3 regions of the Spirillospora sp. CA-128828 genome follow, and region 1 is predicted to be linked to each of the others. Evidence: riboswitches for the same ligand, from Rfam matches in the RefSeq annotation. Region 1 holds a riboswitch; each other region holds the start of a gene.
What was found. Region 1 has a riboswitch for thiamine pyrophosphate ahead of thiO (glycine oxidase ThiO). Riboswitches for the same ligand answer to the same signal wherever they lie in the genome.
Positions count from the first base shown of each region.

Region 2: linked by a shared signal. The riboswitch ahead of thiC (phosphomethylpyrimidine synthase ThiC) and the one ahead of thiO (glycine oxidase ThiO) in region 1 are both predicted to bind thiamine pyrophosphate.
Region 3: linked by a shared signal. The riboswitch ahead of ACQPXG_RS00800 (purine-cytosine permease family protein) and the one ahead of thiO (glycine oxidase ThiO) in region 1 are both predicted to bind thiamine pyrophosphate.

Region 1 is NZ_CP191986.1:3,248,222-3,252,716, forward strand. It holds gene pknB (Stk1 family PASTA domain-containing Ser/Thr kinase) at 1-95, opposite strand, end outside; gene ACQPXG_RS16080 (DMT family transporter) at 132-1,100, opposite strand; gene ACQPXG_RS16085 (thiazole synthase) at 1,247-2,017, opposite strand; gene thiS (sulfur carrier protein ThiS) at 2,019-2,219, opposite strand; gene thiO (glycine oxidase ThiO) at 2,216-3,343, opposite strand; TPP riboswitch at 3,333-3,446, opposite strand; gene ACQPXG_RS16100 (NAD(P)/FAD-dependent oxidoreductase) at 3,542-4,495, shown strand, end outside.
Region 2 is NZ_CP191986.1:4,595,915-4,600,409, forward strand. It holds gene thiC (phosphomethylpyrimidine synthase ThiC) at 1-1,569, opposite strand, end outside; TPP riboswitch at 1,565-1,678, opposite strand; gene ACQPXG_RS22550 (hypothetical protein) at 1,776-2,864, opposite strand; gene ACQPXG_RS22555 (sensor histidine kinase) at 3,059-4,210, shown strand; gene ACQPXG_RS22560 (CDP-alcohol phosphatidyltransferase family protein) at 4,359-4,495, shown strand, end outside.
Region 3 is NZ_CP191986.1:147,804-152,298, forward strand. It holds gene ACQPXG_RS00785 (hypothetical protein) at 1-407, shown strand, start outside; gene ACQPXG_RS00790 (SSI family serine proteinase inhibitor) at 489-950, opposite strand; gene ACQPXG_RS00795 (rhodanese-like domain-containing protein) at 997-1,332, shown strand; TPP riboswitch at 1,396-1,512, shown strand; gene ACQPXG_RS00800 (purine-cytosine permease family protein) at 1,505-2,851, shown strand; gene ACQPXG_RS00805 (PAS domain-containing protein) at 2,929-4,495, shown strand, end outside.

The DNA of each region.
Region 1 (4,495 bases):
ACCGTCGCCATGCCGCCGCGCGCGATACGGGACTCAATGCGGTAGCGCCCGTCGAGCACCCGCCCGACGAGTGGATCAGCAACCGTCGTGTCCATCGGTGCGAGTTTACGGGCGAATCGGCGTGGATCTCATCAGTCGCGAGTATGAGCATCGATGAGCCCGGAGTGTGATTCCGGGGCGGCGGGTTCCGGAGTGACCGGCGGGACGCGGCGGCGGAGCGGCCGGGTGCTGCGGGACACGGCCACGCCGGTGAGGCAGAGCAGGCCGCCGGCCAGCGTGATCAGCCCGGGGACCTCGCCGAGGAACAGCCACGACATCGCGACCACGAGGGCGGGCGCGGCGTAGGTGGTGGCTCCCATCTTCCCGGCGGACGTGCGGGCCAGCGCGTAACCCCAGGTGGTGAAGGCGATCGCGGTCGGGAAGACGCCCAGGTAGATCATGTTGAGGGTGGCGCCCACCGGGGCGTGCGCGGCCTCGGACACCAGTTGCCCGGAGAACGGCAGGGTCGCGAGCGCGCCGATCGCGCAGGCGAATGTCGTGAACTGCAGCGCCGAGGCGTGCCGCAGCGCGGGCTTCTGGCTCACCACGCCGGCCGCGTAGGTGACGGCGGCGAACAGGCAGAGCAGCACCCCGCCGACGGACGAGCGGCCCTCACCGGACATCGACAGCCCGACGACGGCGGCGCCGGTGAACGACACGGCCATGCCGATCATCAGCCGGGACGACAGGCCCTCCTTCAGCAGCCAGCCGCCGAGGAGCGCGATGAGGATCGGCCCGATGTTGACGACAAGGGCGGCGGTGCCCGCGTCCACCAGTTGCTCGCCCCAGTTCAGCGCGACCATGTAGGCGCCGAACCACAGCAGGCCCGCCGTGACGATGCCGGGCCAGGCCGCCTTGGGCGGCAGGCCCTCCCGCCGGACGAGCCAGAGCGCGCCCAGCACGACCGTTCCGGAAAGGAGGCGGCCGAGGGCGAGGGCTCCGGGGCTGTACTCGGCGCCCGCGCTGCGGATCGCGACGAAGGCCGACGCCCAGAGGACCACCGTCACCGTGGCGGCCGCCACCGCGAGTTTGCCGACGCGCGCGCCGCTGTCCTGCTGCATGTCACGCACCTTAGGTATGGGTCGTTTCCATGAACACCGAAACGATCTGCCGGGTTGCGGCACGGCGTCCGGTGGACGGCCCCAAGTCTGGAGGCGCGGACATTTCAGGTCCAGCGAAAACTTCTACAACCGAACCTTTAGCGATGCTACGAGGTGGCGAGGCCCTCGAAGGGGGAGGACGCCTGCGCGTACCGGCGCTTCGGGATCCGCCCGGCCAGCCTGGCGAGCCGCCCGCCCTCGACCGCGTGCCGCATCGCGGCGGCCATCCGGGCGGGGGACTGCGCGCGGGTCACGGCGGTCGCGAGGAGCACGGCGTCGCAGCCGAGCTCCATGGCCAGGGCGGCGTCGGACGCGGTGCCGAGCCCCGCGTCCAGGATCACCGGGACGTTCGCGCGCTCGACGATCAGCTCGATGTTGTGCGGGTTGCGGATGCCGAGGCCCGACCCGATCGGGGAGCCGAGCGGCATCACGGCCGCGCAGCCGAGCTGCTCCAGGCGGTGCGCGAGGACGGGGTCGTCGTTGGTGTACGGCAGGACGGTGAAACCGTCGTCGACGAGCTGCTCGGCGGCCTCCACGAGCTCGATCGGGTCGGGCAGCAGCGTCCGCTCGTCCGCGATCACCTCCAGCTTGACCCAGGCCGTGCCGAGCGCCTCGCGGGCGAGCTTGGCCGTGAGGACGGCCTCGCCCGCGGTGAAGCAGCCCGCCGTGTTCGGCAGGATCCGGATGCCGCACTCGGCCAGCACGTCCAGCACCGAGCCGCGTGCGGACGGGTCCACCCGCCGCATCGCGACCGTGGTCAGCTCCGTCCCGGACGCGGTGAGCGCCTCCCGCAGCACCGTCATGCTGGGCGCGCCCCCGGTCCCCATGATCAGCCGCGAGCCCAGCTCCTCGCCGGCGATGACCAGCTTGTCCTCCACGTCATCCTCCCTGTACGGCGGTCAAGACTTCGAGCCGGTCGGCGTCGCGCAGGGTCGTCGTGTCCCAGGCCGAGCGCCGGACGACCTCGTCGTTGAGCGCGGCGGCCACGCCGGTCCCCGCGGCGGTGACGGACGCGACGGCCTCGGCGACGCTCACGCCCTCCGGCAGCTCGCGCGGCTCACCGTTGACGATCACCTTCATGCGTTCACCCCGGCGGAGAAGCGGCCGGGCGTGAACGGCCCGGCGATCTCGGGGACGGGCCCGTCCAGCAGCATCGCGGACAGGATGTCCGCGCTCACCGGGGTCAGCAGGATGCCGTTGCGGAAGTGCCCGGTGCCGACGTACAGGCCGGGCATCGCGGTGGGGCCCATCACGGGCGCGTTGTCCGGGGAGCCCGGACGCAGCCCGGCCGTGACCTCGGCGAACTCCAGTTCGGTGATGCCGGGCAGCAACTCGCGGGCGTCCCGCAGCAGCTCCCACAGCCCGCCGGCGGTGACGCGCGTGTCGAAGCCCAGCTCCTCCTGCGTGGCGCCGACGACGACCTCGCCGTCCGCGCGCGGCACCAGGTAGACCGACGACCCCTTCACGAGCCCGCGGGTCGACCGCCGGATGAACGGTGTCCGGGTGCGGAGCCGGAGCACCTGCCCCTTCACCGGGCGGACGGGGGGCACGGTCCCCGGCGGCAGGCCCTCCAGGTCGCCCGACCACGGCCCGGCGGCCAGCAGCACCCGGTCCGCGTGGACGACCGTGCCGTCGTCCAGCCCCACCCCGGCCGCCGCGCCGCTCTCGGCGACGACGCGCGCGGCGCGCCGCCGGACGAGCCGGACGCCGAGCCGCTCGCACGCCGCCAGCAGCGCCGGGGTGAGCCGGCGCGGGTCGACCGAGCCGTCCTCGGGGGCGAGCAGGCCGCCGCGCACGCCGGGCGCGAGCATCGGCTCCAGCCGCCGGCACTCCCGGCCGGTCAGGGCCTCGACGGGAATGCCGAGGCTCTCCTGGAAGCGGCGCAGGTCGTCCAGGTACCGGAGGTCGTCGGAGTCGGACGCGACCTCGATGATCCCGTCGGTGCGGTAACCGGTCTCCAGGCCGGTCAACTCCTCCAGTTCGGCGACGAACGCGCCGTACCGGTCGCGGGAGGCGAGGCCGAGCCGCAGCAGCGGCTCCTCGCCGTACGTCAGCTCGCTGACCGGGGTGAGCATGCCCGCCGCCACGGACGAGGCGCCGGACGCGGGCGCCGGATCGACGAGGGTGACGGCGGCGCCGCCCGCCGCGGCCCGCCAGGCGGTGGCCAGGCCGATGACCCCGGCGCCGATGATCACGATCTGCATGCGCGCTCCCTTCGCCGGCATGATCCGGATCAGGTCGTGGCGGTCGGCGGCCCGTTCAGCCGCCCTCTCAGCCCGGTCGCACCGGACTCCCGCGCTCTGTGCCGTTTTTACCCGGTTCCCACCTTACGACCTTGGCAACGCGCGCCATTGCCTGGACAGGTGTCCATCAGAGAATCGCCGCCGGTTAGGGTTGCCTTCATGGAGAGGGTCATCGTCGTTGGCGGCGGGCTGGCCGGCGTGCGCGCCGCCGAGGCCCTGCGGAGCAAGGGGTACGAGGGCGCGCTGACCCTCGTGTCGGCGGAGCGGCACCGGCCCTACGACCGTCCGCCGCTGTCGAAGGCCGTCCTCGCGGGCGAGTCCGACGACACGACCGTCGACGCGGACTGGGACGCGCTGCGCTGCGAGCTGCTGCTCGGCGAGCGCGCCACCGGCCTGCGGCTGGACGGGCCGGGGCGCGGCGGCACGGTCGCGTCCACGGCGGGCGACCTTCCGTTCGACGGTCTGGTGATCGCGACCGGCGCGGCCCCGATCACGCTGCCGGGGGACGGTCGCCAGCACGTCCTGCGCACCATCGACGAGTCCCGCGACCTGCGGGCCCGGCTCGTCGAGGGCGCCCGGATCGTGATCGTCGGGGCGGGCTGGATCGGCGCCGAGGTCGCCACGACCGCGGCCGGGAAGGGCTGCCGCGTCACCGTCGTGGAGGCGGCCGACACCCCGCTCGCCAACGCGATCGGACCCGAGGTGGGGGCGCTCACCGCGCCCTGGTACGCCGAGGCCGGGGTCGAGCTGCGGACCGGCGTCAAGGTGGCGGAGGTGCGCGACGGCGGCCTCGTCCTCGCCGGCGGGGCGACGATCGACGCGGACGAGGTGGTCGTCGGCGTCGGCGTCCGGCCCGTCCTGTCCTGGCTGGAGGGCTCCGGCCTGCTGCTGGAGCGCGGCGTGGTCACCGACGGCTCCTTCCGCGCCTACATGGGCGAGGAGGATCCCGGTTCGCTCCGCCCGGACGTCGTGGCGGTCGGGGACTGCGCCGCCTGGTGGTCGCGGCGCTACGGGCGGCGGCTCCTCGTCGAGCACTGGGACACCGCCCTCAACGCCCCCGAGGTCGCCGCCGCGGCCCTCCTCGGCCGGGACGCCGAGTACGACGCCGCCCCC
Region 2 (4,495 bases), 1.3 Mb from region 1:
GTGCGCGGTCTTCGCGGGCGCCGCCGGGAGCGTCGCGTCGTGGAACGCGCGGGCGGTGTCCGGATCGAGGGAGAGGTTGAACTGGTCCTCCCACCGGAAGTCGAACCGCGCGTCCGACAGCGCGTCGTCCCACGCCTGCGCGCCCGGATGGCCCTTGGCCAGGTCGGCGGCGTGCGCGGCGATCTTGTAGGCGATCACGCCGGCCTTGACGTCGTCGCGGTCCGGCAGCCCGAGGTGCTCCTTCGGCGTGACGTAGCAGAGCATCGCGGTGCCGTGCCAGCCGATCATCGCGGCGCCGATCGCCGAGGTGATGTGGTCGTAGCCGGGCGCGATGTCGGTGGTCAGCGGGCCGAGCGTGTAGAACGGCGCCCCGTCGCACCACTCCTGCTGCAGGTCGACGTTCTCCTTGATCTTGTGCATCGGGACGTGCCCGGGCCCCTCGTTCATCACCTGGTTGCCGTACTCCGCCGCGATCCTCGTCAACTCGCCCTGCGTGCGCAGCTCGGCGAACTGCGCCTCGTCGTTGGCGTCCGCGATCGAACCGGGGCGCAGGCCGTCCCCGAGCGACCAGGTGACGTCGTAGGCGGCGAAGATCTCGCACAGCTCCCGGAAGTGCGTGTAGAGGAAGTTCTCCTCGTGGTGCGCCAGGCACCAGGCCGCCATGATCGACCCGCCGCGAGACACGATCCCCGTCTTGCGCCGCGCCGTCAGCGGCACGTACGGGAGCAGGACCCCGGCGTGCACGGTCATGTAGTCCACGCCCTGCTCGGCCTGCTCGATCACCGTGTCGCGGAAGACCTCGTAGGTCAGCTCCGCGGGGTCGCCGCCGACCTTCTCGACGGCCTGGTAGAGCGGGACGGTCCCGACCGGCACCGGAGAGTTCCGCAGGATCCACTCCCGCGTGGTGTGGATGTCCTTCCCGGTCGACAGGTCCATGATCGTGTCGGCGCCCCACCGGGTCGCCCACGTCATCTTCTCGACCTCGTCCTCGACCGAGGACGCGACCGCCGAGTTGCCGATGTTCGCGTTCACCTTCACCAGGAAGTTCCGCCCGATGACCATCGGCTCGATCTCGGGGTGGTTGACGTTGGCGGGCAGCACGGCGCGCCCGGCCGCCAGCTCGTCCCGGACGAACTCCGGCGGCACGCCCTCGCGCAGCGCCGCGAACTCCATCTCCGGCGTGATCTCCCCGCGGCGCGCGTAGGCGCGCTGGGTCACCGCGCCGCCGGCCGCCCGGCGCGGCCGCCGCGGCAGGAAGTCCTCCCGGACCACCTGCGCGGGGCCGCCCAAGGCGGCGGGCGCCGGCCGCCTCCCGTCGTCCTCGGGACGCGCCGCCCGCCCCTCGTACGGGACGGTGTCGCCGCGCTCGGCGATCCACGCCTCCCGCACCGGGGGCAGCCCCCTGCGGACGTCGGTGTCCTGCTCAGGATCGGTGTACGGCCCGGAGGTGTCGTACAGGACGACGGCGTCGCCGTTGGTCAGCGGCACCTCCCGCATCGGGACGCGGATGTCGGGGCGCGAGCCCTGGAGGTAGGTCTTGCGCGCAGCTGGAACCACAGGTTCGGTCATGACGACTCGATCTCTCCCTACGCCGGCATTACCCGGTCAGGTTCATGCGGTCAGCGGCCGTCCCAGCCGCTATCTCAGCCCGGTTCGCCGGGCCCCCGCGATCTGTCGCCCCCGACGCTAACCCGCCGCACCCCCGTTGCCGCAACCGCCGCCGATGCGGTAAGCGCGCCCGCGTGGGCCGTGCGCGGGATGCCTGAGCGCCGGCGTCAGGACTGGCGGGCGATGCGCACGGCCATGGGCAGGGCCAGGGCGAGCGCGCGAAGCGGTTCCGGAGCCGACGGCGACCGCTCCAGCCACATGCGGCTGTCGTCGGCGCCGCTCTTGGTCCGCAGCGTGGCCGACCGCCGTCCGTCCACGCCGGTGACGATGTGGCGGTCGCCGGCCTGCCGGGTGCTGCCGAGAAGCACGCCGCCGGTGGTGTGGAAGGACGGCTCATGGCGGCCGCGCACCACGCCGAGGAGGCGGCCGTCGGGGTCGAACACGCGCAGGCGGTCGCGGCCCAGCGGCGAGGACGTGCGCTTGAACACCAGCAGCGTGCGGGCGTGGGGGTCGCGCAGCACGATCCTCCGGCGGCCTCTCCCGGGGGCGAGGGGGAAGAAGCCCGACCGCCCCCGCGGCGGCCTGCCGAGCGGGCCGTGGGCCACGGCGAGGAGGGCGCCGCCGCGTTCGTCGCGGTAGCGGCCGACGCCGTCGACCAGGACGCGGTCCGCCTTGAGCAGGGCGCCCGCCGGGGGCGGCGGTACCTCCCTGCCTTCGTCGTCCATGACGCGCCAGGCGACGCCCAGGATCTCCGTGGTCGCGTTCTCCGCCGCACGGACCCAGCCCGAGGGGAGCGACCGGTCGCGCAGCAGCGTCACGGCGCCGTCCTCGATCTTGGCGACGGCGTCGACGCCCGGGGCCGCCTCGGAGTCGAACCAGATCGTCCAGACGGGGTCGGTGACCGGCCACGTGATCCCGACCGCCTCGACCGCTCCGGCGGGGATCTCCGCCCGCTGCTTGCGGCGGCGAAGGGCCACGCCCTTCTCCGAGATGGTCACGACGAGGCGGTCGCGGTGCATCGCCCATGCCCAGAAGGCGGCCGCCAGCGCGACGAGCGCGCAGCCGCCGCCGAAGAAGCCGGTGGCCCGGCGGGCCTGCTCCGGTTCCCAAGCTTCGGCGCTGGAAAGCGTGGACAGGGAGACGAGCAGGCCGGCGGCGAGCGCGGAGAGGAAGATCCGGAACGGCCGTCGGTACGCTTTCCGGCCGAGCGTGATCCGGAGTTCCGGCGGGGGGACAGCGGGCGGGGGGACGGACAACTGTCGGCCCTTCGTGACGGGGTTTGCAGAACTATAGGGCGGGGCGGCCGGTCCGGAAGGAGAGCGCGATGAGAAAGATCATCCTGTTCGTCCCGGTGTCCCTCGGCGGGTTCTCCCCGGAGGACGCCTCCGCGCGGAACACGGGGTGATGCGCGAAGATCGCGGGACTCGGGGACAATGGTCGGGTGGTGACGATGCCCAGGGTCGGTGTGACGGCGAAGGACGCCCTGCTCGCGGCGCTGCTGGCGGGGGTCGCGGCGATCGTCGCGGCGGTGTGGCCGGGCGTCCGGGAGCTGGACGCGCCGGGGGCGCTGCTGCTGGCGGCCGCGCACGTGCCGCTCGCGGTCATCAGGCGCTGGCCGACCCCGGGGCTGGTCTCGCTGGTGATCCTCGTGCTGCCGTACCACCTGGCGCAGTACCAGCACCACGCGCTCGTGCCCGCCGAGGTGATCGCGCTGTTCGCCTACGCGGTGCTCGGGCACCGGGTCCGGATCGTCCTCGGCGTGGTCGCGTCCCTGCTCGCCGTGTGCGTGGTCGGCATGGCGATGCGGGCGGGCGGCGGCTCGCTGCGCGAGCAGATCGCGGTCATCGAGGCGGTGGTGTCCGTCGTGATCGCCGTCCAGGTGTGGCGGGTGCACCGGGCGCGGCTCGCGACGATCACCGAGCGGGCCGAGCGGGCCGAGCGGACACGGGAGCAGGAGGCCGGCCGGCGGGTGGCCGAGGAGCGCCTCCGGATCGCCCGCGACCTGCACGACCTTCTCGCGCACAGCATCACGCTGATCGGCGTCCAGGCCGGCGCCGCGGCCCATCTGGTGCGCGGGGACCGGCCCCTCGACCGGGAGGAGCTCGCCGATGCCCTCGCGTCGATCGCCGGCACGTGCCGGGACGCCCGCACCGAACTGCGCGGCACCCTCCAGGTCCTGCGCGGGACCGACGTCGGGACGCCGGGGACGCTCCCCGGCCCGGGCGGCATCGGGGAGCTGGCGCGGGCGGCCCGCGGCGGCGGGATCGACGTGGACCTCCAGGACGGCGACGTGGGGGCGCTGCCGCCCGAGATCGGCGTCGCGGCGTACCGGATCGTCCAGGAGGCCCTGACCAACGTTGTCAAACACGCCGCCGCCGAGCGCGTGACGGTGAGCCTGACCCGGGACGGCGAAGGACTCGTCGTGCGGGTCGCCGACGACGGGAAGGGCCCCTCCGGCGGGACGCCCGAGGGGTTCGGGGTCCTCGGGATGATCGAGCGGGCGCGCAGCGTCGGCGGGACACTCGACGCGGGCCCGGGCGAGGCCGGCGGTTTCGTCGTCACGGCTGTGCTCCCGCTCGCCGGCGCCGTCACCTCGCGGTGACGGAACGGAGCAGGCCCCTCCGGCGCCGTCTTCGCCGGGCTCGATCCGTCCGCCGGGAATCTCCCAACCCCACCGGACGCTGCCGGGGGCTTTCAAACCCTTACCGGTAGGGTCAGGATCAAGGGGACCAGGGGAGGGGAACGCGTCGGTGAGCACACTGCAGGAGGCCCCGCAGGACCGGATCTTCACTGTGCCGAACATCCTGAGCCTGGCCCGGCTCGTCGGCGTCCCGCTGTTTCTGTGGCTCGTCCTTGTGGAGGCGGACTGGTGGGCGCTCGGCCTGCT
Region 3 (4,495 bases), 3.1 Mb from region 1:
CGATCTTCCGCCCGGACGGCATGCCGTACTTCCACTTCTACAAGCCCTACGGGTTCATGGGGACGCCCACCATGCAGGTGCTCGCTCCCCGGGGCGGTCTGATCGGGTACCTGCGCAAGCGGGCGATGCGCGGCTGGGAGATCCTCACCCCGCAGGAACAGCAGATCGGCTACTACGAGCTGCTGAGCGGCCGGGTCACCGACTGGCAGCAGCAGGAGCTCGCCCGGATCCAGCGCGGTTTCGAAGGGATGGGCGAGTTCCTGTCGCAGGTGTTCACCGGCGCCGACCGGTACGTGCTGCGCATGCACGTCCAGTTGCAGGAGCCGATGCGCACGCTCGTGCTGGCCTGCCCGCTGGCCTTCGACACCGCCGTCTCCCAGAACCGCAGCATCGGCGGCTGGCTGTGACGCGAACAGGCCCCGGCCGGACGGCCGGGGCCTGTTCGTCCCTGCACCGAGCCGGAACGGGGATGGCTCGGTCAGAGGGTTTCAGCGGACCTTGGGGACGTTGCCGAAGAGCGGGCCGATCTCGCTCCAGCGGTGCAGCTGGCAGCCGTCGGCCCGGGTGAACTCCGTGTCGATCCGCTTGCCCTGCCAGGTGCCCGTGACCGTGGCGACCTCAGGGCCGCCGTAGATCTTGGTGCACATCTGGTCCTTGGGGACGGGTTTGAAGGGTTCCTTGACCTTGGTCAGGGCCGCGCACGCGTCGGAGGCCTTGGGATGTGTGCCGCCCGGCGGTGCGCAGGTGAGCTTCCAGGTCTTGGCGGGAGCCTCCTTCGAAGCCTTGACCTGAACGGTGAGTGAGTCCGCCGGCGTGCCGGACGGCTGCACGGACGTCGTGCCCGAGGGCTTGTCGGCGGGGTTTCCGTTTGCCTGTTCGTCGCCGCAGGCGGCCAGAGACAGGAGCATGGCCAGCCCGGGCGCCGCGAAAAGGAGCGTCCGATACCGCATGCGTGATTCGACGCAGGGGGGCTTCGCGCGGTTCCATGGGGGTGTGATGAATTTCGGGGAAGACGTGCCCGCCGTGGTCGCCGCCGACGTCCCGCAGGACGGCTACCTGCTGGACGTCCGGGAGCAGGACGAGTGGGACGCGGGTCACGCGCCCGCGGCCGTCCACATCGCCATGGGCCAGCTCGGCGATCGTGCCGGGGAGGTCCCGCGTGACCAGGAGGTTTTCGTGATCTGCCGGTCCGGGGCCCGGTCCGCGCAGGTGACCGTGGCGCTGAACCAGGCGGGCTGGCTGGCGCGGAACGTCGACGGCGGCATGAAGGGCTGGGCGGAGGCGGGGCGTCCGATGGAGGGCGCCGGCGACGGCCCGCCGTACGTCGCGTGATCCGCAACCTATGAGGTGATTGCCCCTTTTAGCGCGTGTCGGGCGGTTGTACGATCGGGCCTGACCGATACCCGCGGGAGCTCGGGCCACAGCCGGGCTGAGAGGGCGGCCTCCAAGGCGTCGCCGACCGCATGAACCTGTCCGGGTAATGCCGGCGTAGGGAGTGTGTCCCGTGACGTCCGACGTCGAGAAGCGCCCTCAGGACGAGCGGCCCCGCAACGAGGTCCCCTTCACCCTCGACGAACCCGCCCCCAAGGTCCTCGGTTTCTGGGACCAGAGCGCCTTCTGGGCCAACCTCGGCGTCAGCCTCCTGGCCTTCTCCGGCGCCTACACCGTCCTCGCGCCGGACGCCGATGGCAGGCCGACCATCTCGATCATGGCCGGCATCGTCGCGATGGCCGTCGGAACCGCGCTCGGCGGGCTGATGCTCGGCCTCGCCGCCGTCCCCGGCGCCCGCACCGGCCAGCCCGCGATGGTGCTGCTGCGCGGACTGTTCGGCGCGCGGCTGTCGTACGCGCCCACGGTCCTGAACATCGCGCAGCTCGTCGGCTGGGGGACGTTCGAGCTGATCGTCATCGCGGACGCGGCCCGCGAGCTGTGGGACGGCGTCCCGCGCTGGGGCTACGTGATCGCCGCCGGGGCGGTCACGACCGTGCTGACGATCTGGCCGCTCGGCTCGGTGCGGGTGCTGCGCCGCTACGTGACGGTCGCGGTGGCGATCGCGCTCGTGTACTTCTACGTGGAGCTCGTCCGGCAGCCGCTGCCCGACCTCTCGCAGGGCTCGTGGGACGGCTTCTGGGTCGGGGCGGACGCCGCCCTCGCCGTGTCGATCTCCTGGGTGCCGGTCGCCGCCGACTACACCCGGCACGCGCGGACCGAGCGCGGGGCCTTCGGCGCCGCGGCCGCGGGCTACTCCGTCACGCAGATCGTCGCCTATGTCCTCGGCCTGCTGGCGCTGGCGCTGGTCGCGGGCGACTCGACCAAGATCTTCGACCCGTTCCTCGGCCCCGCGCTCGGCGTGGTGTTCTTCGCCGTGTTCGTGCTGCGGGAGGCGGACCAGTCGTTCGCCGACACCTACTCCACCGCCGTGTCGATCCAGAACCTCTTCCCGCGCGCCGACCGCCGGGTGCTGAGCGTCGTGCTCGGCGCCGGCATCACCGTCCTCGCGCTGGTCCTGGACATCGGCGACTACGCGGGCTTCCTGTCGCTGATCGGGTCGGTGTTCGTGCCGATGCTCGGCGTCCTCGCCGCCGACTTCTTCCTCGGCCGCCGGACGCGGGACGGCTGGGACGTCTCGCGCACGGCCCCGTCCCGCTGGGGGATGATCGCGGCCTGGGCGATCGGGTTCGTCGTCTACCAGCTCGTCAACCCCGGCACGGTCGGCCGCTGGGCGGGCCTCTGGCACGACGTCCAGGACGCGCTGCACTTCACGCCGCAGACCTGGATGAGCGCCTCGCTGCTGTCGTTCCTGGTCGCCGGGGTGGCGGCCGCCCTCATCGGCAGGCTTACCAAACGGTAAGGTTTGGGTTCGTTGAAGGGTCGCTGAGCAAGTTTCGGCGCAAGTTGCCCCGCCGTGGGCCGGAGTCCGGTGGCACGATGACAGACGTGTACGAACACGTCCACGATCCGATCGCGCGGGCCGTCATCGAGAGCGCCGCCGACGCGATCGTGGCCGTCGACCAGAAGCACCGGGTGACCGTGTGGAACCCGGCGGCCGAGCGCATGTTCGGCTGGCCCGCCCGGGAGATGATCGGACGCGTCCCGCCGATCGTCCCGGACGAGCTGAAGGCCGAGCAGAACGCCGTCCACGAACGGCTCCTCACCCGCCGCGCCGGCGAGGGCGAGGGCGGGCAGATCTCGATCGCGACCCGCCGGTTCCACCGCGACGGCCGGCTCATCGACGTGCGCATCGACACGAGCCTGCTGAAGGACCCGGACGGCACGCTGCTCGGCTGGGTCGGGGTGTACCACCCGGTCGACGACGACGAGATCGTCCAGCACCACATGACCGAGCGGGCCCGGCTCGTCCGGCGGCTGAACGACATCGTCGCCGACCTGGGCGCCGAGCTCGACCTCGCCGTCGTGCTCGACCGGATCACCGCCGCGCTGATCGAGCTGACCGGCGCCGACGCGGGCGGGTTCGTGCGGATCGAGGGCGAGCGGCTGCGGCTGGTCAGCATGTCCGGGCTGCCGGAGCGGATGCGCGGCACGTCCGCCGAGCTGCGGCCGAGCCTCGTCGGGGAGCTGCTGCGGTCGGGCAAGACCGTCAAGCTCGCCACCGGCGAGCGGCGCCTCGGCGACCTGATCTGGTCTGAACTGTCCGGTCTGCACACGATCGCGCTCGGCCTGTCGTACCTGCAGAACCGGCCGTACGGCGCGCTGTACGCCCTGTTCTCCGGTCGGAAGGTCGGGCATACCGAGCTGGAGCTGCTGGAACTGCTCGCCGGGCACGCCGGGGTCGCGGTCGGCAACGCGGTCGCGTACGCGGAGGTCGTGCGGCAGCGCGCGCACGAGCGCGCCGTGATCGACTCCAGCGCCGACGGCATCGCGGTGCTCGACCACGACCTCGTCGTCCGGCACTGGAACCACTCCGCGCACACCCTCACCGGCATCCCGCCGGAGGATGCGATCGGCCGTCCGCTGCCGTTCGACATGCCGGCGCTCGGCGAGGAGCTGACGTTCCGGCTGGAGTCGGGCACCTGGCTGAACGTGCTGGCCGCCGAGATCGAGGAGACCGGCGAGCTGGTCGTCGACTTCCGCGACGTGTCGGAGGCCAAGGCGCTGGAGGAGGCGAAGGACCTGTTCCTCGCCACCACCAGCCACGAGCTGCGCACCCCGATCACGGTCGTGCAGGGGTTCGCGTCCACGCTGGTCAACCGGTGGGACGAGATGGCCGACACCGACCGCCGCGCCGCCGTCGCCACCATCGCCGAGCGCGCCCAGTCGCTCGGGCGCCTCGTCGAGCATCTGCTGCTCGGCTCCCGCGCGGGCGCGGACGAGCTGACCGTGACGATCGAGTCGTTCGACCTGACCCGGGTGCTGGAGGGCGTCGTCGCCGGATTCCGGTCCCTGTCGCCGCTGCACCGCGTCGAGCTGGACGTCGAGCCGGCCCTGCCGTCCTGCCGGGGGGACGCGATGGCGACCGACATCGTCCTCGGGCAGC